4 regions of the Rhizobium sp. SG2393 genome follow, and region 4 is predicted to be linked to each of the others. Evidence: riboswitches for the same ligand, from Rfam matches in the RefSeq annotation. Region 4 holds a riboswitch; each other region holds the start of a gene.

Region 1 (7,630 bases), on a different contig from region 4:
ATCATGATGGTTTGGTTGATGCCGGCCATGATGGTGGGCAGCGCCAGCGGCATCTGCACGTTCTTCAGCTTCTGCCAGCCGGAGGAGCCGAAGGCGTCGGCTGCTTCCAGCACTTCCTTGTCCACCAGGCGGATGCCGAGGTTGGTAAGGCGGATCATCGGCGGAACGGCGTAGATGACGACGGCGATCAGGCCCGGCACCTTGCCGATGCCGAAGATCATGACGACTGGAATGAGGTAGACGAAGCTCGGCATGGTCTGCATGACGTCGAGGATCGGATTGACGATCCCCTGGGCGCGATCCGAACGCGCCATGACGATGCCGATTGGGATGCCGATGAGAATGGAGATCAGCGTACAGACGGTGACCATGGCGAGCGTGATCATCGTGTCGTTCCACAGGCCGACAAGGCCGATGGCCGCCATGGCGAGCGCGGTGCCGATGGTGATCCTCATGTTGCGGCTGCCAGCATAGACGACGGCGACCATTGCGGCGAGGATGATGATCCAGGGCGTGTTGACGAAGACGCCTTCGAGGAAATTCAGGAACCACTGGAGCGGCTGGACGAGCGAGTCGATCGCATTGCCATAGGCGCGAACGAAGCCCTTGAAGCCATCATCGATCGTCTTGCGCGCGGTTCGGATGGTCGTGTCATCTATCGCCGGGAATTTGCACAGCAATTCCGGCAGCATGCTACATAAAGATGCCATTCTTGTCCCCTTTTATGTCCGTCACGGACCCGGATGGCGGCCTGATCGCTCGTGTTGGCGATGGCTGCTCTTGTGTCCAGCGCCCTTAAGGGCGTCCGCTCTCATGATCGTCGGCGAAATTGGCGCGCGCCGCTTGGCGGTTTGCGACGCACCGTTCCATGGAAACGGCGTTGTGACCAGTCTTCCGGACATCGAGATGTCATCAGCCGGTCTGCTTGCAGCGATGACTGACGACAAAAAGGCAGTCGCCATGCGTCGGTGCATGGCGACTGCCCGTGACACTGCGCCTTAGAGGGCGGCCTTGACCTTTTCAGCCACTTCCGGGGAGACCCACTTGGTCCACATGTCCGGGAAGTTCTGCAGGAAGTACTTGGCGCCGTCCTCGTTGGTGCCCTGGTTGCTGTCCATCCAGGCCAGAACCTTGTTCACGGTGCCGTTGTCCCAGTTGCGGGCCTTGACGTAGTCCATGGCGACGCCAGCCTTGTCGGCGAAGCCCTTGGTCACGACCGTGTAGACGTCGGAGACCGGATAGGCGTTCACCTTCGGATCCGGGCAGTCCGGAACGGCCGTGCAGGCATCCCAGTCGGCCTTGTTATGCTCGACGCCGAAGGACAGGCGGGTCATCTCGTACTTGCCGAGGATGGCCGTCGGTGCCCAGTAGTAGCCGAGCCAGCCCTTCTTGTTTTCGAAGGCGTTGGCGATCGAGCCGTCGAGGCCTGCAGCCGAGCCGGTATCGATCAGTTCGAAACCGGCCTTTTCGGCGCCGAGCGCGCGGTAAAGGTTGGCGGTCGAGACCTGGCAGTTCCAGCCGGCCGGGCAGTTGGTGATGGCGGCCTTCGAGGCATCTTCCGGCGCCGGGAAGAGTTCGGGATGCTTCAGCGCATCCTCGACCGTCTTGATGTCGGGGTGGGCGTCGGCGAGGAACTTCGGAATCCACCAGCCTTCGACGCCGCCTTCGTTCAGGATCTTGGCGGCTTCGATCAGGCGGCCTTCCTTGACGGCAGCGTCCAGCGGCGTGCGCACGGCGTTGACCCAAAGTTCCGGCGCCATGTCCGGCTGGCCCTTTTCGTTCATGGACGCAAAGGTCGGCATGGTATCGCCGGTGACCAGCGTCGCCGTGCAGCCGTAACCGTTTTCGAGAATGAACTTGTCCACATGGGCGGCGACACCGGCGGACGCCCAGTTCATTTCGGCAATCGAGACTTCGCCACAGTCTGCGTAGGCGGCCGAACCGGCCAGGGCATAGAAGCCTGCGGCGATGACGGTGGATGCGAGCAGTTTCTTCATGGTCTCTCAGACCTCCCAGTCTGGATGCAGCGTTCGATGTGCGCGGCGAGCCAGGGTGCTGCGGCGCCCCGGAGCCAAACGTTTCACTGGCCCCCAACGGGGAGAAGGCTGGTTGCAACCGGCTTTCCCCGTGCAAGACCGGGCCCCGCCGAACCTGTTTTACGGTCGCCTGCTATCAGCCGCCGGTCCGGTCGTTTCGGAGCCATGGGAGGAGCCTAAGTAATCCGGAAGAGAAATCAACCGCCCCGGTCCGCACCGAGGCCGATGCTGTTCCAGACAAAGGCCGGTCAAGGAAAGGGAAAATCGGCGATTGCGACATTTTCGGCAAAAAATGCGCAGACAAATGCCCTTCTCGTGGGCAAATTTGGCGTCTGTGACACATCGGTGTCAAGACTCTGTTTCATTTCAGACACTTGCTATCCTGTCTGCGTCGAGCGAAATATTTTTCGCACACGGGAAAAAAGTGAAATTTCGCCTGTTCACCATTGGTTTACCACCCGCTAACCAACCGGTAACGATGTCCCGCTATTTGTCTTCTTGCGGCGGGGGACACTGCCGCTGGTCCGGATCAGGTTGTGCGTACCGGACCTGCAGCGATTGCGGGATGCGTATTTTCCCGTTTGGCCAGGCGTATTTTGGCGGGCCGCGCGATCCTCCTTGAGGTTCGGCGCGGCCTTCGCGTGTCTGCAGAGGCGATCTCCCACATAGACCTGCTTGCGAAATGAAAACTTGCGACATGAAAAAAGGCGCACTCGGGAGCGCGCCTTCGTTCGGTCCGCCATAGTCTCAGAATATCAGCCGACGTTGCGGGTGCGGATGAAGCCGAGCGGGCCCATCGGGGAATCGGCGACCATGTTGCGGACGCGCGACTGGTTTGCCGGCACCTGGGAGTTCCAGGCGATCTGGAGAAAATTCGGCTTGCTGAAGATGAACAGCATGGGTGTGACCTCAGGTAAGAGGAAGTCTCGCGCTTCCTTCGTGTTGATGGCGCTGATATAGGCTCGGATATGCGGCTTCGCAACGCCGAAATCGGCTGCGAATGTCGCAAATGCGATACTATGCAAACTTTGCATGGCTCCTCCGTCGAGCACCGCTTCCGGTGCATAAACGGAGGCGGCGAAATTGAGGCAGGGCAGGGGATTGCGGCGGTTCTGCCACAATCGGACGGAGACGGAATGACGCGCGCGATCATGCTGCAGGGGACCGGCTCCGATGTCGGAAAATCGGTATTGGTGGCGGGGCTCTGCCGGCTGGCCTCCAACCGGGGTCTGAAGGTGGCCCCGTTCAAGCCGCAGAACATGTCGAACAACGCCGCCGTTTCCGATGATGGCGGCGAGATCGGGCGGGCGCAGTGGCTGCAGGCGATCGCCGCGCGCGTGCCCTCGTCGGTGCACATGAACCCTGTTCTCCTGAAGCCGCAGTCGGAGGTCGGCAGCCAGATCATCGTGCAGGGCAAGGTGGCGGGGCAGGCGCGGGGGCGCGACTATCAGGCGCTGAAGCCGAAGCTGATGGATGCGGTGCTGGAGAGCTTTTCGATCGTCGAACAGGGCGCCGATCTCGTGATCGTCGAGGGCGCGGGCTCGCCGGCGGAAATCAATCTCCGGGCCGGCGATATCGCCAATATGGGCTTTGCGACGCGGGCCGGCGTGCCGGTGGTGCTGGTCGGCGATATCGACCGGGGCGGCGTGATCGCCTCTCTTGTCGGCACGCATGCGATCCTGCCGCCGGAAGACCGGGCGATGATCGCGGGCTACATCATCAACAAGTTCCGCGGTGACGTCAGCCTGTTCGATGACGGGCTGACGGCGATCGGCGCGTTCACCGGCTGGCCCTGCTTCGGCGTCGTGACCTGGTTGAAGGCCGCCGGCCGCCTGCCGGCGGAGGATTCGGTGGTGCTGGAGCGGCGTCTTGCCGGTCGCGGGCGGGCGCTGAAGATCGCCGTGCCGGTCTTGCCGCGGATCGCCAATTTCGACGATCTCGACCCGCTGGCGCAGGAGCCGGAGGTTGACCTCGTCTTCGTGCGGCCGGGCGAGCGGCTGCCGGCCGATGCCGGTCTCATCATCCTGCCGGGCTCGAAATCGACCATTGCCGACCTTAGGGATTTCCGCATGCAAGGCTGGGACCAGGATCTGGCCCGGCACCGGCGGCGCGGCGGGCAGGTGATCGGTATTTGTGGCGGCTACCAGATGCTGGGGCAGCGCGTGACCGATCCGCTCGGCATCGAGGGCAGCGAGCGGGAGATCGCGGGCCTCGGCCTGCTCGACATCGAGACGGAGATGGCGCCGGAAAAGACGGTGCGCAACTCCTCCGCCCATTCCACCGTGCACGATGTGGCGCTGTCCGGCTACGAAATCCATCTCGGCAAGACGACGGGTGCGGACTGCGCCCGCGCGCCCGTCCTGATCGACGGGCGGCCGGACGGGGCGATGTCGGCGGACGGGCGGGTGTTCGGGACCTATCTGCACGGGCTGTTTTCCAGCGATGCCTTCCGCCGCGCACTTCTTGCCGATTTCGGCATCAGCGGCGGGGTGGAGGACTACCGCGCCTCCGTCGATGCCGCACTCGACGATGTTGCCTCGGAACTGGAGACGATGCTGTCGCCGGATTTCCTGTCACGGCTCTTGGATGGCGCCGCCTGACGGCGCGGGCGGGCTTTGACTTTTCGGCCGTAAATATCTATTGCTCGGCTCAGGATGGTTCCCGGGCCGGGCGGCCGGCTTGGGAGTAAATGGGAATGCGAAGGGATGGACCCATGTCGGGCATCCTCATCGCAGCCGACCCCGCGACTGTAGAGCGGTCAGGGGTCGCCATCCGGCAACGTTGCTGCTCACCTCGGATTTGCGCGTGTCGTGCAAGGCGGGTTTTCGGAAGCGGTGCTGGAAAAGCCACTGGATCAGGCATGATCAACCGGGGTGGGGCGCCTCTATTTTCTACGAATCGCCCGCCTTTTCATGCCGCTTCGATCCGGGAAGGCGAGGCGACCCCGTTTTCGCGCCGGCATCATGCCGGACGCGAAGGGACCCGCGAGCCAGGAGACCTGCCATCCGAAACGGGCGAAGAGCCCGGTCGGGCGCATCATCGCCCATTCGGCCAGCACGGAGGTTGTCATGGCTCGCGAGACTGTCCGGTGGGGCACTGTCCCCGCCACCCGAATTCATTGCGTGCGTCGTGACCGCAGGCCTGCGGCTGCCGTACGGTGGTCCACGTGACGGCGTCTTCCTCCCGCTCCATTTTCGTGCTCGGCGGCGCGCGCTCCGGCAAGTCCTCCTTTGCGGAGCGGCTCGTCGTGGAGAGCGGTCTTGCCAGCGCCTATATCGCCACCAGCCGTGCCTGGGATGATGAAATGCGGGCGCGCATTGCCGCCCACCGCGAAAGCCGCGGGCCGTCCTGGCAGACGGTCGAGGAGCCCATGGATCTCGTCGGCGCGCTGGAAAGGCTCGATGATCCCGGCACCGCGATTCTCGTCGATTGCCTGACCCTCTGGGTCACCAATCTGATGATGGAGGAGGCTGATATCGCCGCCGAATCGGCGCGGCTCGCAGGCCATCTCTCACGGGCCAAAGGGCTGGTCGTTCTCGTCTCCAATGAGGTCGGGCTCGGCATCGTTCCCGAGAACGCCATGGCGCGGGCCTTCCGCGATCATGCCGGCCGCCTGCATCAGGCGGTCGCCGCGGCGTCTTCAGAGGTTTACTTCGTGGCGGCAGGGCTGCCGCTGAGAATGAAAGGTTGATTTCCATGGCTTCCACGACGACGCAGACGGGCAAGATCCCCGCCACCGTCATCACCGGCTTCCTCGGCGCCGGCAAAACGACGATGATCCGCAACCTGCTGACCAACGCAGGCGGCCGGCGCATCGCCCTCATCATCAACGAATTCGGCGATCTCGGCGTCGATGGCGAGGTGCTGAAGGGCTGCGGTGCGGAGGCCTGCACGGAAGACGACATCATCGAGCTCACCAATGGCTGCATCTGCTGCACGGTGGCCGATGATTTCATCCCGACCATGACGAGGCTTCTGGAGCGCGAGAACCGCCCCGACCACATCATCATCGAGACCTCGGGCCTCGCGCTGCCGCAGCCGCTCGTCGCGGCCTTCAACTGGCCGGATATCCGCACGCAGGTGACGGTGGATGGCGTGGTGACGGTGGTGGACAGCGCCGCTGTGGCCGCCGGCCGCTTTGCCGACGATCACGACAAGGTGGATGCGGCGCGCGCCGAAGATGACAATCTCGACCATGAAAGCCCGATCGAGGAGCTTTTCGAGGACCAACTGACGGCGGCCGACCTCATCGTGCTCAACAAGACCGACCTCATCGACGCCGATGGCGTTGCCGCCGTTCGCGCCGAAGTCGCCTCGCGCACGCACCGTAAGCCGGCGATGATCGAGGCCCAGAACGGCGAGGTGGCGGCGGCCGTGCTGCTCGGTCTCGGCGTTGGCACGGAAGGCGATATCGCCAACCGGAAGTCCCACCACGAGATTGAGCACGAGGCGGGCGAAGAGCACGATCACGACGAATTCGACAGCTTCATCGTGGAACTCGGCCCGATTGCCGATCCCAATGCCTTCGTCGCGCGGCTGAAGGATGTGATTGCGGCCCATGACGTGCTGCGCCTCAAGGGTTTTGCGGATGTGCCGGGCAAGCCGATGCGGCTTCTGATCCAGGGCGTCGGCCAGCGCATCGACCAGTATTTCGACCGTCCCTGGGCAGCGGGCGAGACGCGGAGCACCCGCCTCGTCGTCATCGGCCTGCACGACATGGACGAAGCGGCCGTGCGCGCTGCCATTGCCGCAGCGGTCTGAGGGTAGGAAACGATGCATCTGCTGCTGGCGCAAAAGGGAACGATCAGTGACGGGGACGAGGCGATCGACCTTGGCCAGTCTCCGGCCGACATCCTGTTCCTGTCGGCAGCGGATACGGAGCTTTCCGTGGTCGCTGCCGCGCACCGCCAGTGGCGGGCCGCGCGGCCGGATGTGCCGCGCTTGCGCGTCGCCAGCCTTGGCATGCTCAAGCATCCGATGTCGGTCGATACCTATGTGGAGCGCACGGCGCGGCATGCGAAGCTGATCGTCATCCGCCCGCTCGGCGGCGCCAGCTATTTCCACTATGTGCTGGAAGCGCTGCATGCGGCGGCGGTGACGCACGGGTTCCAGATCGCCGCGCTGCCCGGCTGCGACAAGCCCGATCCCGGCCTCGATGTCTTCTCGACCGTGAGTGCCGAGGCGCGGGCCCAGCTCTGGGCCTATTTCACCGAAGGCGGCATCGACAATGCCGTCGGCATGCTCGCCGCCTGCGAGGCGCTGATGGCGGGCGAGCCGCTGCCGGCGCCGGCGCGGCCGCTGATGAAGGCGGGCATCTGGTGGCCGGGGACTGGCCTCGTCGGCACGGATGAATGGGCGGCGCTCGACGCCTCCCTGTCGCGGCCCGCAGATGCGCCGCTCGCGGCGATCTGCTTTTACCGCGCGCTGGTGCAGAGCGGCGAAACGGCGCCGGTTGAAGCTCTGGTGACGGCGCTTGCGGCCGAGGGACTGCGGGTGCTGCCTGTCTTTGTCTCCAGCCTCAAGGATGCGGTATCCGTGGCGACTCTCGACGCAATCTTCGAGCGCCATGCGCCGGATGTCGTGATCAACGCGAC
Region 2 (7,630 bases), on a different contig from region 4:
ATATTCCGGAAACTCGCGCTTCAGCGTCACCGCCAGAATGGCGAGATCGCGCGCCGTCGTATACTGGCCGAGCTTCGGCAGGCCGTGCGGATTGACGAAACGCGAATTGCGCATGCCGAGGCGCTGCGCCTCCGCATTCATGCGCGCGACGAAGCCCTCCTCGCTGCCGCCCACCGTTTCGGAGATCGCCACGGCTATGTCGTTGGCGGATTTGACGAGCAGGATCTTCAGCGCGCTATCAAGGGTCAGCGCCTGTCCCGGCTTGTAGAACATCTTGCTCGGCGGCTCGGCGGCGGCGTTCTTGGTCATCACCACCGGGGTGGTGAGGGAGACCTGCCCGGCACGCAACGCGCGAAACACCGTATAGGCCGTCATCAGCTTGGTCAGCGAGGCCGGATACCACTTGCGATCGACATCCTGATGCTCGACAACCTTCAGCGTCTTCACGTCGACGACAAGCCGCGGATTGGCCAGCACATCGGCGCTCATGGCCTGCAGCGCGATCGCGCTTGCGGCGATCAGCGCGGGAAGCCGGAACGCATGCGCGCGAAGCGAACGGCCAAGGGGTCGGTTGGTTACCACGTCTGAAACCTCGATTTTCCGGTTTTGCCTCGTCACGAGGCCGTATTTAGCCTATATGGCAGGGGGATGGCAAAGCCATTCCCGCCCCGACACGCGGCAATCCCTGCCGCTTTCACGACCAGACGCCGCAAGCCCGGACCAGGACAAAGACGATGCCGATCTTGAACAGAGCCGCCGAACTTCAGGAAGAAGTCACGCAGTGGCGCCGCCATATTCACGAGCGGCCCGAACTCCTGTTCGACGTGGAAAATACCGCCGCCTTCGTGGAAACGAAACTGAAAGCGTTCGGTGTTGACGAGATCGTGACCGGCATCGGCCGCACCGGCGTCGTGGGCCTGATCCGTGGCACCAAGGGCGATGGCCCGACCGTCGGGCTTCGCGCCGACATGGACGCACTGCCCATCACCGAGGTCACCGGCAAGCCATGGGCCTCCACGACACCAGGCAAGATGCACGCCTGCGGCCATGACGGCCACACCGCCATGCTTCTGGGTGCGGCGCGCTATCTCGCCGAGACCCGCAATTTCAAGGGCGCGGTCGCCGTCATCTTCCAGCCGGCCGAAGAAGGCGGCGGCGGCGGCAATCTGATGGTCAAGGATGGCATGATGGAGCGCTTCGGCATCACCGAAGTCTACGGCATGCACAACATGCCGGGCATGCCGGTCGGCCATTTCGCCATCCGCAAGGGGCCGATCATGGCCTCGACCGACGAATTCACCATCACCGTCACCGGTCGCGGCGGCCATGCGGCCCAGCCGCACCGCACCATCGATCCGATCGTCGTCGGCGCGCAGATCGTCACCGCCCTCCAGACGATCGCCTCGCGCACCGCCGACCCGCTGGAATCGGTCGTCGTCTCCGTTACCAAATTCAATGCGGGCTTTGCCCACAACGTCATTCCCGATGTCGCCAAGATCGCCGGCACCGTGCGCACGCTGAAGGCCGCGATGCGCGATCTCGCCGAAAAACGCCTTGGCGAGGTCGCCACCGGCATCGCTTCCGCCTGGGGCGCCACCGCGACGCTGAACTATGTGCGCAACTATCCCGTGACCGTGAACCACGCCCGCGAAACGGAGTACGCCGCCGAGATCGCGGCGACGATCGCCGGGGCGGAAAACGTCAATGCCGAGGTGGAGCCGATGATGGGCGGGGAGGATTTCTCCTACATGCTCAACGCCCGCCCCGGCGCCTTCATCTTCATCGGCAATGGCGAGACGGCGGGGCTGCACAATCCCAACTACGACTTCAACGACGAGGTCATCCCGCACGGCATTTCCTACTGGGTGAAGCTCGCCGAATCGCGGCTGGCGGCGGCCTGAGACAGCGATGGCACGCAAACCGGCAGGCGGGCCCCGCGACGGACAGCGCGCATCGACAGCCAAGGATGCGGTGGAGGCCACAGCCGACCTCGACCGCACCGACCGGCGCATCCTCGACATCCTCCAAGCCGACGGGCGCATCACCAATCTGGACCTCGCCGACCGCATCGGCCTCTCCCCGACCGCGACCAGCGACCGGCTGCGGCGGCTGTTGAAGGATGGCTACGTCTCCGGCTTCGGCGCGCGGCTCGATCCGCACAAGCTCGGCTTCGGCCTGCTGGTCTTCATCGAGGTCATGCTGGACAAGACGACGCCGGAGGTCTTCGACCAGTTCGCCGAGGGCATCCGCCGCGCGCCCGCCGTGCTCGAATGCCACATGGTCGCCGGCGGCTTCGACTATCTCGTCAAGACCCGCTTCCGCGACATGAACGCCTACCGCAATTTCCTGGGACAGGTGCTGTGGACGCTGCCGGGCGTGAAGGAGACGCGCACCTATGCGGTGATGGAAGAGATCAAGAACGACGGGCCGTTGCCGCTGACGTGATGCGGCTCAGGCGGACGCGCCGCCGCCGATCATCGCCAGAAGATCGGCCCGATCCCGTGGCGCCGCATCGGCGGGTATCACACCCGCCGCCTTCAGCCGCTCCACAATCTCGTAGACGATCGGCGGTCGAAGCCCGGCCTCCGCCAGAAGCGCCGCATCGGCAAACACCGCCTCCGGCCTTCCCTCCCGCGCCACCCGGCGGCCCGACACGACGGCCACGCGATCGGCAAAGCCATAGGCGGCCTCCATGTCGTGCGTGGCGACGACGAGGGCCGTGCCGGCTGCGGCCAGCGCCGACAGCACCGCCATCAATTCCTCCACCCCGGAGGGATCGAGGCCCGCGGTCGGCTCGTCCAAGAGCAGCACGTCGGGCCGCATGGCGATGAGCCCGGCAATCGCCACGCGCTTCTTCTGGCCGAAGCTCAGCATGTGGGTCGGCCGTGCCGCCAGCGCCGTGATGCCGAGCGACGCCAGCGCCTCATCGACACGGGTGCGGACCTCGCCGGTGGAAAGGCCGAGATTCATCGGCCCGAAGGACACATCCTCCACCACCGTGGCGGCGAAGAGCTGGTCGTCTGGATCCTGCAGAACGAGGCCGACGCGGGCGCGCAGGCGCTTGAGATCGGCCCTGCCGGTGCCGACCGGTGCCCCATCCAGCAGGATCGTGCCGCGATCGGGTTTCAGCGTGCCGTTCAGGGTCAGGAACAGCGTGGATTTTCCCGCCCCGTTCGGACCGAGAAGAGCGAGCTTCTCCCCGCGCCCGACCGAAAGCGAGGCGCCGTCAAGTGCGACGCCGCCGCCCGGATACGCATAGCCGATGTTGATGGCCTGGAGGATCACGGCAGCACCCCGCAGACAGCCGCCACCAGCGCCAGCCCCGCCGCAATGGCGCCGAGCCGGACGCGCGAGGCCGCCGTTTCGGCCGAGAGGAAGGCAAGCCGCCCGTCATAGCCCCGCGCCGAAAGCCCGCGCTCCAGCCGTCCGGCCCGATCCAGCACGCGCGGCAGAAGCGCCGCCAGCAGCATGCCGCCGCTGCGGATGCGCCGGCGCCAGCCCACATCGCCGAGCCGGCCGGCAAGCGAGCGCTGGCCGCTTTCCAGACAGTCGAGCGCCAGCCAGATGATGCGGAACATGACCATCGCGATATCGCTGATGTCACGGTTGAGGCCGAGCCGCTGCAGAAACTGCAGGATCGCCGTCAAGGGCGTGGTCAGCGCCAGAAAGAGCAGCGCCGAAACGCACGTCGCGCTCCGCAGCGCCACGAAGGCGGCAGCGGCGATCGTTTCTTCCGGCGCGAGCGTGACGAAGGGCGCGGCGGCGGAAACGGACAGCGCCTGCGCCAGCGTTCCCGCCAGAATGAAGAGCCCTGGCACCCTTGCTGCCCGCAGAAGATCGCAAGCGCCGACACGCGCGCCGAGAAGCGTCACGGACAGAACCGTTGCAAAGAGCAGCACCTGCGACGCAGGCGAGTGGAAGGCGAGCGACAGGCCCATGCAGCCGAGCGAGAACAGGAGCTTCTCTCCGGCCGCCTTCTGTCGCCAGCGGCCGGTCTGGGCAATCCGATCAATGTCACGCATGGCTTGCGATCAGGGCTTGTCGGCGGTGCGGGCAGGCGCCGAGCGCCGCCCGAAATAGAAGCCGACGAGGCCGGCGCCAATCGCCGCCTGCAAGGCAAAGAGCAGGCTTTCGATCTCCCCGCTTGGCGGCTCCCAGAGCGGGCTGGCCCAGGGCTTGTAGTCCGGCCGGATCTCGCCGATCAGCGCCTCGGCCTCACCGTCGGAGCCGGAAAACGCTGCGTCCCCGCCGTGGTGGATGACGAGCGGCAGGATGGCGAGGCCGACGACGGCGGCCAGCATCAGAAGATTGCGCTTCAGCATGGGCGTCAGGCCTTTCCGGAGAGGATGTTGAGGGCAAAGAGTTCGCCGCGGCTGTAGCGCTGCAACAGGTTGAAGACGACGACGGTCAAGAGTCCCTCGCTGATGGCGAGCGGCACCTGCGTCGGCGCAAAGACCGCGAGGAACTTCACGGCAGCGCCCGCAACACCCGAAACCGGATCGGGGAAGGCGGCGGCAAGCTGCAGCGCCGTCACGCAATAGGTGGCGAGATCGTCGAGCGCGGCGGCAAAGAAGATCGCGAGCGCGGCGGAAGCCCCCACCCGTTGCAGCCCGTGGAACAGGCCATAGGCGACGAAGGGGCCGACGATCGCCATGGAAAACACGTTAGCGCCGAGCGTCGTCAGCCCGCCATGGGCGAGCAGCAGGGCCTGGAACAGCAACACGATCGTGCCGAGCACCGTGGTCACAGTCGGGCCGAAGAGGCTGGCCGCAAGACCGGTGCCGGTCGGATGCGAGCAACTGCCGGTCACCGACGGGATCTTCAGCGCCGAGAGCACGAAGACATAGGCGCCGGACGCCGCCATCAGCATCTTCGTCTCGGGCTTTTCCCGCATGAGCCGCGTGATTCGCCGGGCGCCATAGACGACGAAGGGCGCCGATGCCGCGCCCCAGAACAGCGCGTGCGAGGCCGGCAGAAAGCCTTCCATGATATGCATGTCGATCTCCCTCTCCGCGCCCACCGCGCGGGACAAGTTGAAGCCGCGCTTGCGGCGATCCTCGAGGGCAGGTCTCCTGGCTTGCGGGTCTTTGCCGGTCATCCGCCTTATCAGCCCGGATGCGTGTGCTCGCGCGGGGCCAATGGCATGTCGGATGGGGCTCGCCGCTCACAGTTGCGGGGGCAGCTGCGGTTTCGGTCCCTGATGGGTAGTCCTCACCGCATTCCCTTTTCATCCGCCCTCCCGTTCGGGTCAGGCGGAACCTTCGAAGGCATGATGCGCCGGTCAGCACCGGCGCGTCCGGAGTCGTAGGACGAAGCGGGGCCGAAAGCAATCGCGATCTGCGCTTCGCCCCGTCGCAAAACGATGGGTGGCTCAGCCGTCGCGGCACACCCGGCGCAGCGCCGCGATGATGGCATGGTCGAGGGCAAGATCGCTCGGCATCTCCTGGCTGGAAAGCTTCACGGCCACCGAACCGGAACGCCGGTCCACCCAGATCCACTGGCCGTGAATGCCGATCGCCGCAAGCTCGCCCTCGCCCGTCTCGTACCAGTAATTGCGATAGCTGCCGCCGGGGAAAAGCTGGGCCTGATCGCCATTCGCCCAGGCGGCCCGGCTGCCTCCCGTCAGGAGATCATCGATGAAGACGGACGGGACGAGCCCGCGACCGCCTTCCAGCACGAGTTGGCCGACGCGCGCGAGATCGCGTGCCGTTGCCGACATGCCGCCCGCAGCCCGGGCCGCGCCCAGCGGGTCCACCGTCACCGTCGCATCGCCCAGCGCCCCGAGCGGCTTCCAGAGCGCCTCGGACAGGAAGGTCGCCCAGCGCTGCCTTGCAGCCCGCTCAATGGCGATCCCGGCAAGATCGGTGTTGGGAGAGCGGTAGGAATGGCGTTGCCCGTGCGGTTCGGCTAACCGCGGCAGGGTGATGAGGAAGGATAGCATGTCCTCAACCGGCGCCCCCTCCAGCCGCGGCGCCCAGCCCATCGAGCGGCGATAGCGGATGAAGGCGCCCTTGGTGTCCAGATAGTCCTCGGTAAAATCGAGGCTGATCTCCATGTCGAGGAGCTGCTGAAGCGTTGCATCCGCATAGGCCGAGCCGGCCGCCTCCGGGATCAGCGAGAGGATCGGTTGGCCAAGATCAAGCCGCCCCTGCCCCACCAGCACGCCGGCCATCAGCGCCGTCACCGATTTCGTCACGGAAAACATCAGATGTGGCAGGCCGGGATCGGCATGGGGCGCCGTCCATTCCGACACGATCCGCCCGCCGCGCATCAGCACGAAAAGATCCGTGTTGCTCTGCGTCAGGAAGGTCTCGAACGTCGCCGGCCGGCCATCGGTGCCGGTCACCGCGACATCGGCGACAGGTCCGAGCGGCACGGCCGGCGGTTCCGCCTGCCGGTTGCCGCGGATCAGCGCCACGGGCACGAATTCGCTGACATGCTGATAGGTCCAGCGCGTGGCGGGAAAGGTGCGCCAGTTGGCGAGCGTAACGGTACGCCGGTCGAAGGTGTCGGTCATGGTGTGGGTCTCCTCAAGACAGTGTGTGATAGCCGCTGCCTGAAGGCGCAGATACGCGACGGTGCGCGGTTTCCTGGGCTTGAAAGCGCGTCAAGGGCAGCCTTCTCCTCCGTCATGCTCGGGCTTGACCCGAGCATCCAGGCGGCGAGCGCCGTGGTCGAGGCGTGGATCCTCGGGTCAAGCCCGAGGATGACGGAACCGGGTGGGGCCTGCGCCGTCGCCGGAACCGCGCATCACGCGACACGGTGGCCGTGCATTCCACCCGCCAAACCGCCCTCACGCCCCCTCGAAGCCCGTGAGCACGCCGACCGCGTTGACCCCGATCTCCGCCACCGCATAACCGCCTTCCATGATGAAGAGCGTCGGCAGGCCGAGCTTGCGGATGCGGGCGCCGATCTTCGGGAAGTCCTCCGTCTTCAGCTTGAACTTGGAGATCGGATCCTTCTCGAAGGTATCGACGCCGAGCGAGACCAGCACCACCTCCGGCCGGTAGGCGAGCAGCTTGCCGCAGGCATCGTCGAGCGCCGCCGACCAGGTGTCGAAACTCGTGCCGAAGGGCATGGGATAGTTGAGATTGAAGCCCTCACCTTCCCCCGTGCCGCGCTCGTCGGCATGGCCGAGAAAGTAGGGATATTCCTGCATCGGGTCGGCATGCAGGTTGATGACCTGCACGTCGGCGCGGCCATAGAAGATTTCCTGCGTGCCGTTGCCGTGGTGATAGTCGACGTCCAGGATCGACACGCGCTTCGCGCCCTTGTCGATGAAGGACTGGGCGGCGACGGCGGCGTTGTTGATGTAGCAGTAGCCGCCCATGAAGCCGGCGCCGGCATGGTGGCCCGGCGGGCGGCAGAGCGCGAAGGCGGCACTTTCGCCCGCCTGGATGAGGCCCGCCCCCGTCAGCGCCACATCATGCGACGCCTTGATCGCATCCCAGGTGCCGGCTACCATGCCGCAGCCGCCATCGAAGGAATAGTAGCCGAGCTTGCCGTCGATGAAGTCAGGGCAGACATCACCGCGCAGTCCGCGCGTCGGCCAGGTGAAGGGCAGCGCCGTGCCGGTCCGCCCCGCCGCCGTCCACAGATCCCAGACGGTCGGCAGGAAATCGAGATAATC
Region 3 (7,630 bases), on a different contig from region 4:
GCCGAACGAAGAGGCCTGCGCGGCGCTCGAAGGGCGTGTCGCGGGCCTGGAGGCGGAGCTGGGCGCCTTGAAGGAACGCCGCCGGGCCGCCAACGGCATGGACACCGAGGCCACACGCGCCATCATCCAGTCCGCGCTGTTGAGCAACGGCTGCAACGAAACCCAGGCGGATGTGATCGAGGCGTCGTCGACCGGGGCGACCGAGCCGCGCAACATCCTGAAAGACCTGCCCGAGATCGACGAGAACGTGCCCTTCATCGGCGGCGAGGGATCGAGCGTCCTGACGATTCCCGGCAGCCGCCGCGGGCCCTATCGCACCATGTGCGTGCGCACCTGCGACGGCGCCTTCTTCCCGATCACATCGGACGCGACGCCGGAGGATTTTCCGCGCGATGCGGCGGCCTGTTCGGCCCGATGCCCCGGGGCCGAAACGGAACTTTATTACCATAACCTCACGACCGAAGAGAGCGACCAGATGGTCTCCGCGACCACCGGGGCGCCCTATTCCGATCTGCCGAACGCCTTTGCCTACCGCACCCGCGACCGCGCCGGCGCCGCACAGTGCGGCTGCCAGCTGCCAAAGACGGCGACGCTCAGTGGCGAGCCGGAGGACGGGGCAGCGCAGCCGTCGAAGGCCGAGACATCGAAGGTTCAGACATCCAAGCCCCTGCCGGCGCTTGCCGAAACTCCGCTGCGCGCCACCACCCAGTACGAACGTCCCTACGACCCCAAGAACACCCGCGTCCGCGTCGTCGGCCCTACCTTCCTCCCCTCGGAAGAATCCCGCATCGACCTCAAGAACCCGGCCGGGCCGGGATATCAGCCGGTGCAGAACTGAGGGATTGGGGCGCAGCCAGAACCGCAAACGGGCTTTGTAGCAGCGCGATTTCGCGCTATCTTCGCACGACAGTCGGAGACAGGCGATGACGACCGAAACCATCAGTCTCGAATTTCTGGCGCGTCAGGCAAAGGTCCAGATGGACGAAATGCGCCTGATCCGCCAGGAAATGGCAGGGTTGCGCAATGATATGGCCGGTGTACTGCGCCTCGTCACCGCAAATTATGAACTCACCCGCCGTGTCGAGCGACGCGAGACGGAACTGCGCGACGACATCGAGTTGATGATCAAAATGGAGATCGGCGGCTCTTTCGCCAATGTCCAGACGGCAATGGAGCAATCCCTTGCACGGATCGAGAGGCAGGTTGTCGAAGTCGCGGAACGGGTCGATGAACTCGAAGACAAGCCCTGAGATTTGGAGCACGACCGCGGGCTGGCCCGATAGCCGCGGTGCTCCCGTCCGTCCATCCGATGCCGACTGCGGAGCGTCTCATCCCCCGAACAACGCCGTCCCCGCACCCCATCCCTCATCGCTCACCAGCTCCTCGAGCGGCAGGCGCTGGCGCCAGCCCTTGATGGCGAGTTCGGGTGCGTCGTAGAGGGTCCTGACGTGGCCGAGGCAGAGCCAGGCGACAATGCGGACATGATCGGGAATGCCGAGAATGGCTTTCACCTCCGCCTCGCGGAAGATCGAGACCCAGCCGACGCCGATGCCTTCCGCGCGGGCGGCGAGCCACAGGTTCTGGACGGCGCAGACGGTGGAATAGAGATCCATCTCGCTCTGGTGCGTGCGGCCCAGCACGACGCGGCCGCCGCGGCTCGGGTCGCAGGTGACGCAGAGATTGACCGGCGCCTCGCGGATGCCTTCGAGCTTCAGGGCGCGGTAGCGGTCGCGGGCGCCGGCCTCGAACATGGCCTCGGCTTCCGCATTGGCCGTGGCGAAGGCGGCATGCACCCTCGCCTTCACGGCCTCGCTGGTGACTCGGATGAAATTCCACGGCTGCATGAAGCCGACCGATGGCGCGGCATGGGCGGCGGCGAGCAGGCGGCGCAGGAGTGCATCGTCGATCGGTGTGGGCTCGAACTGGCCGCGCACGTCGCGGCGTGTCTCGATGGCGCGGTAGACGGCGGCGCGCTCCGCCGGATCGAAGGGGCCGGCGGCATGGCGATGGGATTGCCAGGGGTCGCAATCCGGATCGAGGCCGGGATCAGAACCGGCATTCGCCACGCGTCGTGCGGCATCCCCGTCGGCGGTCGCCAACGCCCCGGCAAACCCGGCATGATCGGCCTGGACGGTCGCTTGTCCATGATCCGTCGCCGTAACACTCGTGCCCGGCTGCACGCTCCCTGAGCCGGCACACCGGTCGCCAAAGCTGTCCATCATCCTCATCCTCCCCTTGAGCGGATGCCGGCGATCGACCATGCCTTGATGCATGCTGGCGGACGACCGGTCTCGAGGACGCCGGCCCTGTCAGAGCCTCGCATCCCGCCGCAAACCAAGCGTCCCGCCGTCCATACGGGTCCGCTCCATGGTTATCAGGCCGGTCTTCTGACTTCGCGGATCAACCGACGCCCTCGCCTTCCCGATATCAAGCGATACCAGTGGCTTCTGGTGAAATCCTCAGATTTCACCCGAGGGGCCGTCCCCGCTGACAGCGTTGGGCACGTTCCGGACTTGCACCGGATTCCCGATTCTCCCCGACCTCAAGCCGGGGCACCTGATGGCCGGGACTTCACCATTTGTGCTCACGCTTTGCAAGAGGCGCGATCGTGGCGCGTCACCGGTCGCGGAAGCGGTTCGTGATCGGGTAGCGGCGATCGCGGCCGAAGTTCTTGCGGGTGATCTTGACGCCCGGTGCGGACTGGCGGCGCTTGTATTCGGCGATGTAGAGCAGGTGCTCGATGCGATGCACGGTCGCGACATCATGGCCGCGCGCGACGATCTCGTCGGTGCCCATCTCGCGTTCCACCAGGCATTCCAGGATATCGTCGAGCACCGGATAGGGCGGCAGCGAATCCTGGTCGGTCTGGTTGGGACGAAGCTCGGCGGACGGCGCCTTGTCGATGATGTTGATCGGGATCACCTCGCCGGAAGGACCGAGCGCGCCCGCCGGCACCGCGCCGTTGCGCCAGCGCGAGAGGGCGTAGACCTGCATCTTGTAGAGGTCCTTGATCGGGTTGAAGCCGCCGTTCATGTCACCGTAGAGCGTGGCGTATCCCACCGACATTTCCGACTTGTTGCCCGTCGTCACCACCATGGAGCCGAACTTGTTGGAGACGGCCATGAGGATCACGCCGCGCGTGCGGCTTTGCAGATTTTCCTCCGTGATGCCCTCTTCCGTTCCCTCGAAGAGATCGGAGAGTGCCGAGGAGAAGGCATCGACGGGTTCGCCGATCGGCACGGTGTCGTAGCGCACGCCGAGCGCCTTCGCGCAGGCTTCCGCGTCCTTGAAGGAATCCGAGGATGTGTAGCGGTAGGGCAGCATGATGGTGCGCACCCGCTCGGGCCCCAGCGCATCGACGGCAAGCGCCGTGCAGATGGCCGAATCGATGCCGCCGGAAAGGCCGAGCACCACGGATTTGAAGCCGTTCTTGTTGACGTAGTCGCGAAGCCCCAGCATGCAGGCCGTGTAATCGGCCTCTTCCGCTTCCGGGATCGTCGCGATCTCGCCCGGCTCGCAGACCCAGCCATCGGCGGTGCGCGACCAGTCGGAGAAGGCAAGGCAGGGCTGAAACTGCGCAAGCTGGAAGGCAAGGCTCTTGTCGGCATTGAAGGCGAAGCTCGCGCCGTCGAAGACCAGCTCGTCCTGCCCGCCAAGCTGGTTGGCGAAAAGGATCGGCAGGCCGCTCTCGATCACCTGGCGCAGCACGACCTGATGGCGCACATCCACCTTGCCGCGATAATAGGGCGAGCCGTTCGGCACCAGCAGGATCTCGGCGCCCGCTTCGGCCAGCGTCTCGCAGACGCCCGCATCGTTCCAGATTTCCTCGCAGATCGGCACGCCGATGCGCACGCCGCGAAAATCGACCGGACCGGAAATCGCACCTTCGACGAAGACGCGCTTTTCGTCGAACTCGCCGTAGTTTGGCAGATCCACCTTGTCGCGCACATGCAGGATGCGGCCGCCATCGAGAACGGCGGCACTGTTGTGGCGACCCGCCTCCCCCTGTCGCGGCAGGCCGATGATGAGGCCGGGGCCACCATCGGCGGTCTCGGCCGCCAGCGTCTCGAGCGCCGCCCAACAGGCTTTCAGGAAGGCAGGCTTCAGGACAAGGTCTTCCGGCGGATAGCCGGAAAGGAAGAGTTCGGTGAGGAGCAGCAGATCGGCGCCGCCCTCGGCCGCCTCGGCGCGTGCCCTGCGCGCCAGCGCCAGATTGCCGGCGATGTCGCCGACCGTCGGGTTCAACTGCGCGACGGCGATGCGCAGGCGGTCCGGCACAGCAGACGGGGAAGCGGAAGCGGTCATAGGCGGGCCCTCTCGGTCGGGATAGCGATCCGTTCGAGGTGCCATTTAGAGCATCCCGACGGAAAACGAAATCCGTCTCGGCGCCGTGATGTCGCGCGGGGGGTGAGGCAACCCTGCGTGACCGAAATGCCAGGTCAATGGGGATTGGCAAATGTCAGCGCGCCCGGACGCTTGACTTATTCATGCGCCATTCAACATGACATCTCTATGACAGTAGCATGACACTGACGTGACGCCAGGATGACAGCCTCGCTGCAAACCTCCGGGCACGCGATGCGACGCAGGCGGAAAAGACCGTCTGCCGGAGACAGACTGGAGACGATCTTGGCGAGTATCGACACGGCAGCGACCCCGCTTGTGGGCGCCCTTCGCGGCGAAACGACGGTCCTCCTCGGCCGCGATGCCGCACGCATCGATGCAGCCTTCAGCATGGTCGCCACGCTTCTCCTGTCGCTCTCGCTTGCGCTGCTCCTGACCGCCGGCATCGAGATCGTCCAGCGCGGCTCCTTCGCCGAAACGCTTGCCTATTTCGGTGATCCGATGCGCCCTGCCTGGGCGACCGTCGGCGTGTTCATGCTGCTCTTCCTCGGCCTCGACGGCATCTTCGGCCGCGCCCATTATGCGAGCCTCGTGCTGGCGCCGGTTGCGCTCCTGCCGGCGCTGATTTCGAAGCAGAAACAGATCTATCTCTCCGATCCGCTCTACCCGACCGATTTCCTGTTCGGCCGCCAGATCATGGAACTGATGCCGGTTCTGGTGCGCGACCGGCCGGGCACCGCGCTGGCGATCGCCATCGGCATCGTCGTGGCTGTCGTCGGGCTCGGCACGCTCCTGGTCTTCGCTTGGCGCCGCTTTCCGCGCCTCAGCCGCCGCGAGCGCATCGGTCGCCTGATCTTTGCCGTGCCGCTCATTGCCGGCTTCGTGCATATCATGGATTTCAACCAGTTCTCCTGGCTGCGCGACCGGCTGAACATCATCCCCATCATGTGGGACCAGACGGAAAACTACCGGCATAACGGCTTTTCCATGGCCTTTGCGCTGAACCTGCCCATGGCCAATGTCAGCGCGCCTGCCGGCTACATGGGTGACGCGATCAACGCGATCGAAAGCCCGGTCGTGCCTGCCGGCACCACCCATCGCGGCAAGCCGGATGTGATCGTGATCATGAGCGAGTCGCTCTTCGACCCGACCCGTCTGCCGAACGTGACCTTCTCGGCCGATCCCATGCCCACGATGCGCGAGATCCAGTCCGGCAATGTCATGTCGCCGGAGTTCGGGGGCATGACGGCGAACGTGGAATTCGAGGCACTGACGGGCTTTTCCAATGCTTTCCTGCCCTATGGGAGCATTCCCTACCAGCAGTATATCCGCGACCCGATCCCTTCGCTTGCCACCTTCTTCAAGGGCGAAGGCTATGTCTCGCGGGCCATCCATCCCTTCCAGAGCTGGTTCTGGAACCGCTCGGCCGTCTACAAGGCCTTCGGTTTCGACACCTTCCGCTCGGAAGAAAAGCTGCCCGCGATGCAGAAGCGCGGCATCTTTACCTCCGACGAGGCGCTGACAAAGGAAATCATGCGCCAGGCCGACCAGATGGAAGATCCGTTCTTCTTCTTCACCGTGACGCTGCAGGGCCACGGCCCCTACGAGCCGAACCGCTATGCGCAAAACACGATCAAGGTGGAGGGCAACCTGCCGCCGGCCGACCGGCAGGTGCTGGAGACCTATGCACAGGGCGTGAAGGAAGCCGACGACAGCCTGAAGATGCTGATGGACTGGGCGAAAGAGCGCGACCGCGAGACGATCATCGTGCTCTTCGGCGATCACCTGCCGCCGCTCAACACCGTCTACCCCAACACCGGCTTCATGCCTGACGTGACGGCCAGCCGGAAGGGCCCGCTCGACGTGATGAAGCGCACCCACGAGACGCCTCTGATCGTCTGGTCGAACAAGACAGGCCCGGTGCGCGACCTCGGCACGATCAGCCCGGCCTTCATCTCCTACCAGACGCTGAAGGCGAGCGGCTACGAACATCCCTATTACACGGGCTTCCTCGGCCGCGTCTTCAACGACTACCAGATCGTCGACCGCTTCATGCTGGTCAACGGCAAGGACGAGATGACGGCGGACTGGGCGCGCAGCAAGGACATCCCGGATGTGGTGCGCGATTACCGCTTCCTTCAGCACGACATGATGTTCGGCAAGCGCTACGGCACGGAACGCTTCTTCCCGACCCATGCGGACCTCTTTCCTCGCCCGCTTGGCTGACGGACGGCCGTAAGGATCAGAAAAGAGAATGAATAACGGCCCGAGGCACCGGTGAGGATCGCGAGATCGCCACCGATGCCTCGGGCTTTTTTTCCTTGGCGGCACACGGAAAGAGGGTGCCAACGGCCCACCCTGTCACGCAGGAAACAGCGTCCGGGGCCCTTTGTGATCACAGTGTCATGGTCGGACCGAATAAGTAACGTCCGGCTATCGTTCACCACTGTTGAAAGCCATGCCCCCGCCCCGGCGGCCCGGCATCACATTCGGGACCCTGACGCGATGCACGCCCCTGTATCCTCTGCACTCGTATCCTCCGCTTCTTTCACCGCGACCCTCACCGCGCCGCACGCCATCGGATTGGCAGGCACGACCACGGGCACGTTGACCGGCACACTCACGCCCACGCTGGCGGCCGGCGGCTCGCCATTCGCCTCGTCGTCCGCCCATCCGGCAAACACTTGCGCCGGAACGACGCTTGGCCAGGCGGCAGCCTTCGGCCCTGCCGTTGCCGATGGCGGCGCGCCAGATCGCGATGCGGTGCTCGCCCATCTCGGCCTCGTCGCACGCGGCACGATCGGTCTTCTTCCGCAGTTTCCGCGCCTGCGCCGCCTGATGGGTTCGCAGCAGCGATGGCTTCTCTGCCAGGCGGCCTTTGCCCTGCATCATGAAGCCGCGCAGGCGGGCGAAGAGACCGAGGCTGTCCCGGGCCTCACGGCAGGTCATCTGCTTGATCTCATTCTCGAATACCACGCCGCCAGCCGCAACACGGTCTCAGCCTTCGTGCAGGAAATGCGCGCCGCCCGGGTCTTTACCGATCTGCCCTCCAGGGGAGACCGCCGCGTGCGGCCGCTCGCCCCCGGCGAAGCGGCGAGCGAGGCCATGCGGCAGTGGTTTCTCGGCCAGTTGCAGGTGCTCGACGTCATCGATGGCGGCGCGCGCGCCTGCCGTTTGATGGCCGACCCTGCCCTCATCGCCATCGCGCAGCCGCTCGCCGCCCGCACGCTGATGGCCGACGACGCGTGGCGCGAGCCCGCTGGCCCGCTCGGCTGCATTCTGTGGA
Region 4 (7,630 bases):
GCCTGGCGCAAGGCGCTCGCGGGATCGTAGATCTTCCAGCGGCAGCCGGGCACGGCGCGGGCGTCGTCAAGGGCGGATTCAGCCGCGCCGATCGCCTGCTCGACGCTGACATCGGCAAGCCAGCACAGGCCCATGCGCGCCCTTGCCTCCATGCCTGCGGCACCGACTGCCAGCGGCTCGTCCAGCCAGCCCAGAAGCGTGTTGGCCATGTCCGGCAGCGTCTTCGTGTCATCGACGGCAAGGGCGATGGCGAAGATGTCGTCGCTGAGACGCGCCAGCAGCGCTTGCGGCGCGCGGGCGCGCAGCCGGTCGGCAACCGCCTTGAGAACGTCGTCGCCAACATCGCGGCCAAAGGTGGCGCAGATATTGTCGTGGTTCTCGATGTCGAGCGTTGCGATACAGGTGCCTTTCGGTGCAAGCGGCAGGCGATCGACAAAGGCGCGGCGGTTGAGCAAGCCGGTGAGCTCATCATGGTCGGCCAGATGGCGCAGGCGCTCGTGATAGACCTGGCGCGCCGTGATGTCGCGGATGATGACGCAGCCCGCCAGCGGAGTGTGCCCCGCCGATGTCCTCACGCCGTCTGCGTCAGCGTGGGAGAGCGTGATGGCCGCCTCGTAGTGGGCTTCATCCGCCCCCTTGCGGCGCACGAAATCGATCCGCGCCGAATGCGGGCGCCCCGGATCGCGACGGTGATCCTCCAGAAGGGTCTGGAGGGCGGTGGCAATGTCCGGGAAGATCGCATCGATGCGCTCCAGGGTCGGCCCGGCCTCGTGCTCTGCCGCCATGCCCATGACGCTGCGCGCTGCGGCATTGGCTTCCACGACGCGCAGCGTGGCGTCGAATGCGATCACGCCGTCGATGCTGTCGGCGACGATCCGCTTCATCAGCCGGCGTGTCGTGCGGTTTTCGAGGTGTGCGATCGCCATCAGGGCTCGCACCACGTCGAAGCGCTCATTGACCACAAGGACGATGCCGAGCGCGACGGTGATGAGCGGGACGGCGGTGGCGAGAACGACAGACGCCTCTTTCAGCAGCACGAAAGCCGCGCTTTCAATGGCCGCGACGAGGAGGATGCAGGCCGTGATGATGACAAGCACATGGCGCGAGCGCCATGCGAGCGCACCGGCGATGATCACCAATGCCAGCGCGACGGCGCCGAGGCGCTGGTCAAAAGGTTCCAGGATGCGGTCCTGAAGGATCGTCTCGGCCGACAGGGCATGGATGACCGGGCCAGGCAAAGTTCCATGCACGGGAACGGCAAAGATGTCCTTCAGTTCCGTCGCCGTCGCGCCCACGACAACCGTCTTGCCGGCAAGCGCGGCCGGAGCGATCTGGCCGGCCAGGAGATCCGACACCGAATAGGTGGGAACCGTCCGGGGCTCAATCGAGTAGTCGATACGAATGCTGCCGTCGTCGTCGGGGCTACCCGCCAGGGCGGCCGCGGCGGTCTGGATGCGGACGCCGTCGAAAATGTCGCCGAGCGCCATGGAACGCACGGCGCCGTCCCCATCGACGGCGACATTTGCAAAGACAGGCCAGGCATTTTCCAGAAACGCGGGGATCGGCCGGTTGATCTCGGTCGTCGTGTCGTTCCCAGCCCGCGCATGCTGGTGGAAGACGGGCAGGAGCACGCTTCTTCCGGCCCGCTTCAGGGCAGCGGCAAGGGCCGCATCTTCGCCGGGACGGGACGGCGTGGAAAAATCGACGTCGATGAAGATGGACTGGACACCGGCAGCGGCCAGACGGTCGATGATCCCCGCATAGAGACTGCGCGGCCAGGGCCAGACCCCTGCGGCATCAAGGCTGGCCTTGTCGATGGCCAGGACGACGACTTGGCCGGTCGCCGGACGGGGGGCTGCCGCAAGACGCGCAGAAATCAGCTTCTCGTCGATGCTGCCGATAAGGGCGGTCTGGCTGCCCAGCAGCGACACCAGCAGAATGGCGGCAATGGCAAGCCAGCGTGTGACATGCAAGCCAGGATTGGCGCCCAGGCGCCGAAACAGCGCGTTGGCTGCGCAGCGCAGGCGCGCCGGGGCGCTCACCATGGTGCGCAGTCCCGTTCAGGCAACCGCGGCATCAGTCATGGCCTCCATGGCCGTTGCCGTGATCGTTGTCATTTCCGCGACCGCTGTCGTTTCCGTGGCTTTCCGATCCCTTGTCCGACTTGCCACTGTGGTCTTCGCCGTCACTCCTGCCCTTGTTGTCGGACTGTTCGCCCTTCTCTCCCTTGTCGCCCCTGTCCTCCTTGTCGCCCTTGTCCTCCTTCTCGCTCTTGTCGCCCTTCTCGCCTTTGTCCTCCTTGTCGGCCTTTTCGCTTTTTTCGGGCTTCTCGCTTCTGTCGGGCCTGTTGGACGTGTCGTTGCCGTTGCCGTTGCCGCGGTCTTCGCGGGTGCCTCTGCCGTCGCCGTTATCCCTGTCGTTTTTGCCATTCCGGCCTTCATGGCCGCCACGCTCCGCCCTTTCGGATGTGTCCGAAGGGGAGGCGCGGCCGTCGTCGCGCTTGCCTGTTTCGGCCTTTTCGCGCGTATCGCCGGACGATCGGGTTTCCTTTTCGGTCTTTTCCTCTCGGCCAATTTTGCCGTTGTTTCCAGCAGCGCCACTCGCCTGGTCGTCGGTCCCGGTTGTCCCGGCGCCTGCCGTCGTCTCGGTGGCGTCGTTGGTCGTTGCGCCGATTCGGGTCGTGGTTCCCGCAGCCGGGATCTTCGACGCCTGCGGTTCGACAGTGACGATCTCGTTCGCCGAAACCGTGCCGCCGACGCTCATTCCCGTGGTTTTCCCGACCTCTGCCCGCCCGCCGGGGCCGACTTCGGCGCGCTCTCCGGAGGCGAAGGCCGTGACCTGCACGAGGCCGCGATCGACCTCCACACGGGCGCGGCGGCGATCGACGGAAACGGTGAAGTGCGTGCCTTTCACGACGGCCGCGAGGAAAGGCGTCTGGACGGCGGTGTGCGGCTGGCTGCGCTTCTCGATATCAAGCTCGATCGTGCCCATCTGCTGGGCGATCTCGGTCTTCGGGGATGCCCCGCCGGATGTCCACACGAGCGCCAGAGTGCCGGGATGCAGGACCATGCTTTCGACGCCGCGCCTCAGCAGCGCCCGTCCGCCTTTCCCCGTCGAGATCCAGGCCTTGTTCGGTACGGTATCGCCGGTCTTGAGGGTGACCCAGCTTGCCTTGTCGAGCGTGTAGCGCACGCCGGTCGTGACCTTGGCAACCTGCCAGTCCGCAGCCCGCGCGGCGGCTGTGCTTGCGGCAAGGGCGAAGACTAAGAGTAAAGCTCTGGTGATCGCGATCATGCTGCACATCCCTTGTTATCGAGAAGTGTAAGCCACGAGCGCCTTAAGATTCCTTTGCGCACCTGTGTCCAATGCTTCGTATCGCTGCGCTTTCCCCGTGATTTCGGCGGACTTAACCCCTGCTTAACCCCTGCTTAACCCGTCCAGGCGGGCCAGCGCCCCGCGCGGTGGCTTGACAGTGGCAGGATATGTAATGTTATTACATTAATGCCGGGTATTCGACATATGCCCTTCTGCCGTCTTCCAGTTATCGGAGCCCATCATGAACACGCTGCCCGTCACCGTTCTCTCCGGCTTTCTCGGCGCGGGAAAGACCACGCTTCTGAACCACATCCTCGCCAACCGGCAGGGCCTGCGCGTGGCGCTGATCGTCAACGACATGAGCGAGGTCAACATCGATGCCGCGCTGGTGCGGGAGGGCGGGGCGAATCTCTCGCGCACGGAAGAGCAACTGGTGGAGATGACGAATGGCTGCATCTGCTGCACCCTGCGCGAGGATCTCCTGACGGAGGTGCGCGCGCTCGCCGCCGCCGGGCGGTTCGATTATCTGCTGATCGAATCGACCGGCATTGCCGAGCCGCTGCCGGTGGCCGCCACCTTCGACTTCCGCGACGAGAACGGCCAGAGCCTTGCCGATGTCGCCCGGCTCGACACGATGGTGACGGTGGTGGATGCCGTGAACCTTCTGCGGGACTATGCCTCCACCGATTTCCTGCGCGACCGCGGCGAGACGGCCGGGGAGGGGGACGATCGGGCCCTGGTCGATCTGCTTGTCGAGCAGATCGAGTTTGCCGATGTTGTCGTGCTCAACAAGATCGGCTCTGCAACACCGGAGGAGCGCGATGCGGCCCGCAAGATCATCGTCGGCCTCAATCCGGATGCGAAGCTCGTCGAGGCCGATTTCGGGCAGGTGGATCTCAGGGAGGTGCTGGGCACCGGCCGCTTCAACTTTGCCAAGGCCGAGACCCATCCGCTGTGGTTCAAGGAACTGCACGGCTTCAAGGACCATATCCCCGAAACCGAGGAATACGGCATCCGCTCCTTCGTCTATCGCGCCCGCCAGCCCTTCGATCCGCTGCGCTTCCAGGCCTTCATCGACCGGCCCTGGCCGGGCGTGGTGCGTGCCAAGGGCTTCTTCTGGCTCGCGACGCGGCCGAATGATGTGGGCGAGATCAGCCAGGCCGGTGCGCTCGTGCGCAACAGCCGGCTCGGCCGCTGGTGGTCGTCGGTGCCCAAGGCGCAGTGGCCGCAGGATCCGGGCTTTGCAAAGCACATGGCACCCTATCTCGATCCGGTCTGGGGCGACCGCCGGCAGGAAATCGTCTTCATCGGCGCCGATCCGATGAACGAGGCGCGCATCCGCGCCCAGCTCGACGCCTGTCTCGTCGACAGCCCGGTCTTCCAGCCGGATCTGTGGCGCAACCTTGCCGACCCGTTCCCGCGCTGGGACCGGCAGGCGGCCTGAGACAGGGCGGTGGAATGGCGGCGCGGACCCCGTCTTGACAGGGGCGCCGCGCTGCCGTCTAACTGGCGTTGACGGTTCCCGAGGCAAAGCCGGAGGGATTAATAGGGAACACGGTGAGGACGACCCGAACGGGGCCGAATCCGTGGCTGCCCCCGCAACTGTGAGCGGCGAGGCCCTGCCATCCATGCCACTGGTCGGAAACGACCGGGAAGGCCGGCAGGACCAGCGACCCGCAAGCCAGGAGACCTGCCGTCGAAGCACGCAACAACCGGACGGGGTGATCCGGGAAGTGTTGGACCGTCCGGCCCTGCGCGCCTTGTCGCCTGGCCCCTCGATTCATCCTTCTCCGGCTCCGTTGTTTCGAAGGATGATGATGAGCGACCTCCTGTCGATGGCGGTATGCAGCCGCTGCCAGACCCTGCCCGTGACCGATCCGGCGCAGGGCGAAAGTCCCACCGATCTCGCCGGTTCCCGGCCGTCACCGCCCGGCGCGCGGCTTCTCGATCGGCTTGCCGCGGTCGCCGACCTGCACGGCATTCACCTGCAGCCCACGGCCTGCCTTGCCGGGTGCGACCGGCCGCTGACCATCGGTTTCTCCGCGCCGGGGCGGGCCACCTATCTCTTCGGCAATATCGATCCGGAGACCGACCTGCCGGCCCTGATGGCCTTTGCCGGGCTCTACCGCGCCGCGCCTGGCGGCTGGACGAACGAGGGGCAGCGGCCGGAAGGACTGCGGGGCAAGATCATTGCCCGCATTCCGGCGCCTGCGGTCGCGGCGGTCAGCGCATGAGCGAGATCCTTCTGGATGCGAAGGACCTCTCCTTCGTCACGGCCTCGGGTGCCCGCATCGTGCGCGATGTCTCGCTTCAGGTGGCGGCCGGCGACCGGCTGGCGATCATCGGCCCGAACGGTGCCGGCAAGACGACGCTGATGCAGATGCTGGCTGGACTTGCAAAGCCTGCATCCGGTTCGCTGCGTCTGGCCGGCCGCCCGCTCGATCTGCTGCGCCCGGCCGAGCGGGCCCGGCTCGTCGCCGTCGTCGGTCAGGCCGACCAGCCGGACCGACGGATCTCGGTGCGCGACTACGTGGCGCTCGGCCGCATTCCGCATGCCGGCATCGCCTCGCCGAAGGTGGATGCCTTCCTCGTTGCCGAGGCGCTGGAGCGCACGGCGATGGCGGGCTTTGCCCGGCGGGAGATGGGGTCGCTGTCGGGCGGCGAGCGGCAGAGGGCGCAGATCGCCCGGGCGCTGGCGCAGGAGCCGCGCATCCTCTTTCTGGATGAACCCACCAACCATCTCGACCCGCGGGCGCGCGGCACGCTGCTGTCGCTCGTGGCCGATCTCAGTCTCACGGTGGTCGCCGTGCTGCACGACCTGCATCTGGTGCCGGGCTTTGCAACGCGCGTCGCGGTCCTGCGCGACGGCGCGCTCGTTGCTTCCGGCACGGCCGGCGAGGCGCTGTCGCGCGAGACGATCCGCGATGTCTTCGGTATCGATCTCATCCGCCTTCCCCATCCGCACGAGGACCGCGAACTGACGGTCTTCGACATTCCCGTTTCATCGACCCACCCTGTCTCTCCCGAATCCGGAGCCTTGCATCCATGACACTTCGCATGCTCGTCGCCGGCGCTGTCGCCGTTGTCGCTACCCTCGCCACGTCGCCCGCCTTCGCCTTTCCCGTCACGGTCGACAGCTGCGGCCAGACGCTCACCTTCGATGCCGCGCCGAAGCGCATGGTGGTGCATGACATCAACATGGCGAAGATGGCCTTCGCGCTCGGCCTTCAGCCCTCGATGGTGGGCGTCACCGGCATTTCCGGCTGGTACAAGACCGATGACATTTTCAAGAAGGAGCAGGGCGCGATCCCGGAACTTGCGCCGAAATATCCGACGGTCGAAAATCTGGTCGCCGTCAACACCGACTTCTTCTTCGCGGGCTGGTATTACGGCATGAAGCCCGGCGGCGACGTGACGCCGGATACGCTCGCCCCCCACGGCATCAAGACACTGGTTCTCACCGAAAGCTGCGTGCATCTCGACAAGAACCGGCCCGCCGCCTCCATGGACCTGCTCTATGGCGACATCGAAAAGCTCGGCACGATCTTCGGCAAGGAAGCGGAAGCGAACGCGCTGGTGACGGGCTGGAAGGCGCAACTGGCCGATATCCAGGCGAAGGTCGGCGATCACTCCGGCACGCGCGTCTTCCTCTTCGACAGCGGTGAGGACAAGCCGTTCACGGCCGGCAAGTTCGCCATCCCGACGGCGATGATCGCGGCTGCCGGCGGTCAGAACATCATGGCCGACATGGACACGAGCTGGGGCACGACGGACTGGGAAACGGTCGCCACGCGCAATCCTGAGTTCCTCGTGCTGCTCGATTACCAGGATGGGGCCGGCTACAAAAAGCTGCTCGATTTCCTGAAGGCGCATCCGGCCATGAAGGAGACGGATGCGGTGAAGAACGAGCGTTTCGTGGCGCTGCGCTATGAAGAGCTGACGCCCGGCCCGGACAATGTCGCGGCGATCGGCAAGATCGCGCGGGCCATGCATCCGGAAGCCTTCTGATCGTGACGCTTCGTTTCGGTCTCGGCGTGGCGGCGGCGCTGGTCGCCGTCGTGCTGCTCGCCTGCGCCTCGGTTGCCTATGGTTCCACCGTCATCCCCATCGCCGACGTGCTGACGGCCATCGGCCGTGCCGTCGGTTTGGTGAACGATGGCGTGACGACGCCGGTCGATCGCATCGTCGTCGATCTGCGCCTGCCGCGCGCCATCCTTGCCATCGCGGTTGGCGCAGGGCTCGGCGTCATCGGCCTGCTGCTCCAGACGGTGACCCGCAACGATCTTGCCGATCCCTTCCTCTTCGGTCTTTCGGC

The links. A riboswitch is a leader RNA that binds a small molecule or an ion and turns the genes downstream of it on or off. The one in region 4 is predicted to bind cobalamin.
Region 1: it holds a riboswitch for cobalamin, as region 4 does, so the genes downstream of both, cobU (bifunctional adenosylcobinamide kinase/adenosylcobinamide-phosphate guanylyltransferase) here and ACED18_RS10985 (DUF1636 family protein) in region 4, are expected to answer to the same signal.
Region 2: it holds a riboswitch for cobalamin, as region 4 does, so the genes downstream of both, ACED18_RS08040 (energy-coupling factor ABC transporter permease) here and ACED18_RS10985 (DUF1636 family protein) in region 4, are expected to answer to the same signal.
Region 3: it holds a riboswitch for cobalamin, as region 4 does, so the genes downstream of both, bluB (5,6-dimethylbenzimidazole synthase) here and ACED18_RS10985 (DUF1636 family protein) in region 4, are expected to answer to the same signal.

The regions. Positions count from the first base shown of each region.
Region 1 is NZ_JBHGAP010000001.1:997,531-1,005,160, reverse strand. Features, by position in the region: gene ACED18_RS04770 (ABC transporter permease) at 1-710, opposite strand, end outside; gene ACED18_RS04765 (ABC transporter substrate-binding protein) at 999-1,997, opposite strand; gene ACED18_RS04760 (hypothetical protein) at 2,792-3,070, opposite strand; gene ACED18_RS04755 (cobyric acid synthase) at 3,173-4,636, shown strand; cobalamin riboswitch at 4,675-5,057, shown strand; gene cobU (bifunctional adenosylcobinamide kinase/adenosylcobinamide-phosphate guanylyltransferase) at 5,203-5,727, shown strand; gene cobW (cobalamin biosynthesis protein CobW) at 5,733-6,797, shown strand; gene cobN (cobaltochelatase subunit CobN) at 6,810-7,630, shown strand, end outside.
Region 2 is NZ_JBHGAP010000001.1:1,693,819-1,701,448, forward strand. Features, by position in the region: gene ACED18_RS08010 (D-alanyl-D-alanine carboxypeptidase family protein) at 1-489, opposite strand, end outside; gene ACED18_RS08015 (M20 aminoacylase family protein) at 735-1,901, shown strand; gene ACED18_RS08020 (Lrp/AsnC ligand binding domain-containing protein) at 1,909-2,445, shown strand; gene ACED18_RS08025 (energy-coupling factor ABC transporter ATP-binding protein) at 2,452-3,285, opposite strand; gene ACED18_RS08030 (energy-coupling factor transporter transmembrane component T family protein) at 3,282-4,022, opposite strand; gene ACED18_RS08035 (energy-coupling factor ABC transporter substrate-binding protein) at 4,032-4,322, opposite strand; gene ACED18_RS08040 (energy-coupling factor ABC transporter permease) at 4,328-4,996, opposite strand; cobalamin riboswitch at 5,045-5,278, opposite strand; gene ACED18_RS08045 (serine hydrolase domain-containing protein) at 5,372-6,517, opposite strand; gene ACED18_RS08050 (histone deacetylase family protein) at 6,794-7,630, opposite strand, start outside.
Region 3 is NZ_JBHGAP010000001.1:728,843-736,472, forward strand. Features, by position in the region: gene ACED18_RS03470 (DUF2865 domain-containing protein) at 1-838, shown strand, start outside; gene ACED18_RS03475 (hypothetical protein) at 924-1,250, shown strand; gene bluB (5,6-dimethylbenzimidazole synthase) at 1,329-2,099, opposite strand; cobalamin riboswitch at 2,360-2,575, opposite strand; gene ACED18_RS03485 (NAD+ synthase) at 2,617-4,305, opposite strand; gene ACED18_RS03490 (LTA synthase family protein) at 4,579-6,570, shown strand; gene ACED18_RS03495 (hypothetical protein) at 6,850-7,630, shown strand, end outside.
Region 4 is NZ_JBHGAP010000003.1:59,280-66,909, forward strand. Features, by position in the region: gene ACED18_RS10970 (EAL domain-containing protein) at 1-2,045, opposite strand, end outside; gene ACED18_RS10975 (hypothetical protein) at 2,077-3,294, opposite strand; gene ACED18_RS10980 (GTP-binding protein) at 3,554-4,759, shown strand; cobalamin riboswitch at 4,815-5,028, shown strand; gene ACED18_RS10985 (DUF1636 family protein) at 5,133-5,549, shown strand; gene ACED18_RS10990 (ABC transporter ATP-binding protein) at 5,546-6,364, shown strand; gene ACED18_RS10995 (ABC transporter substrate-binding protein) at 6,361-7,323, shown strand; gene ACED18_RS11000 (FecCD family ABC transporter permease) at 7,326-7,630, shown strand, end outside.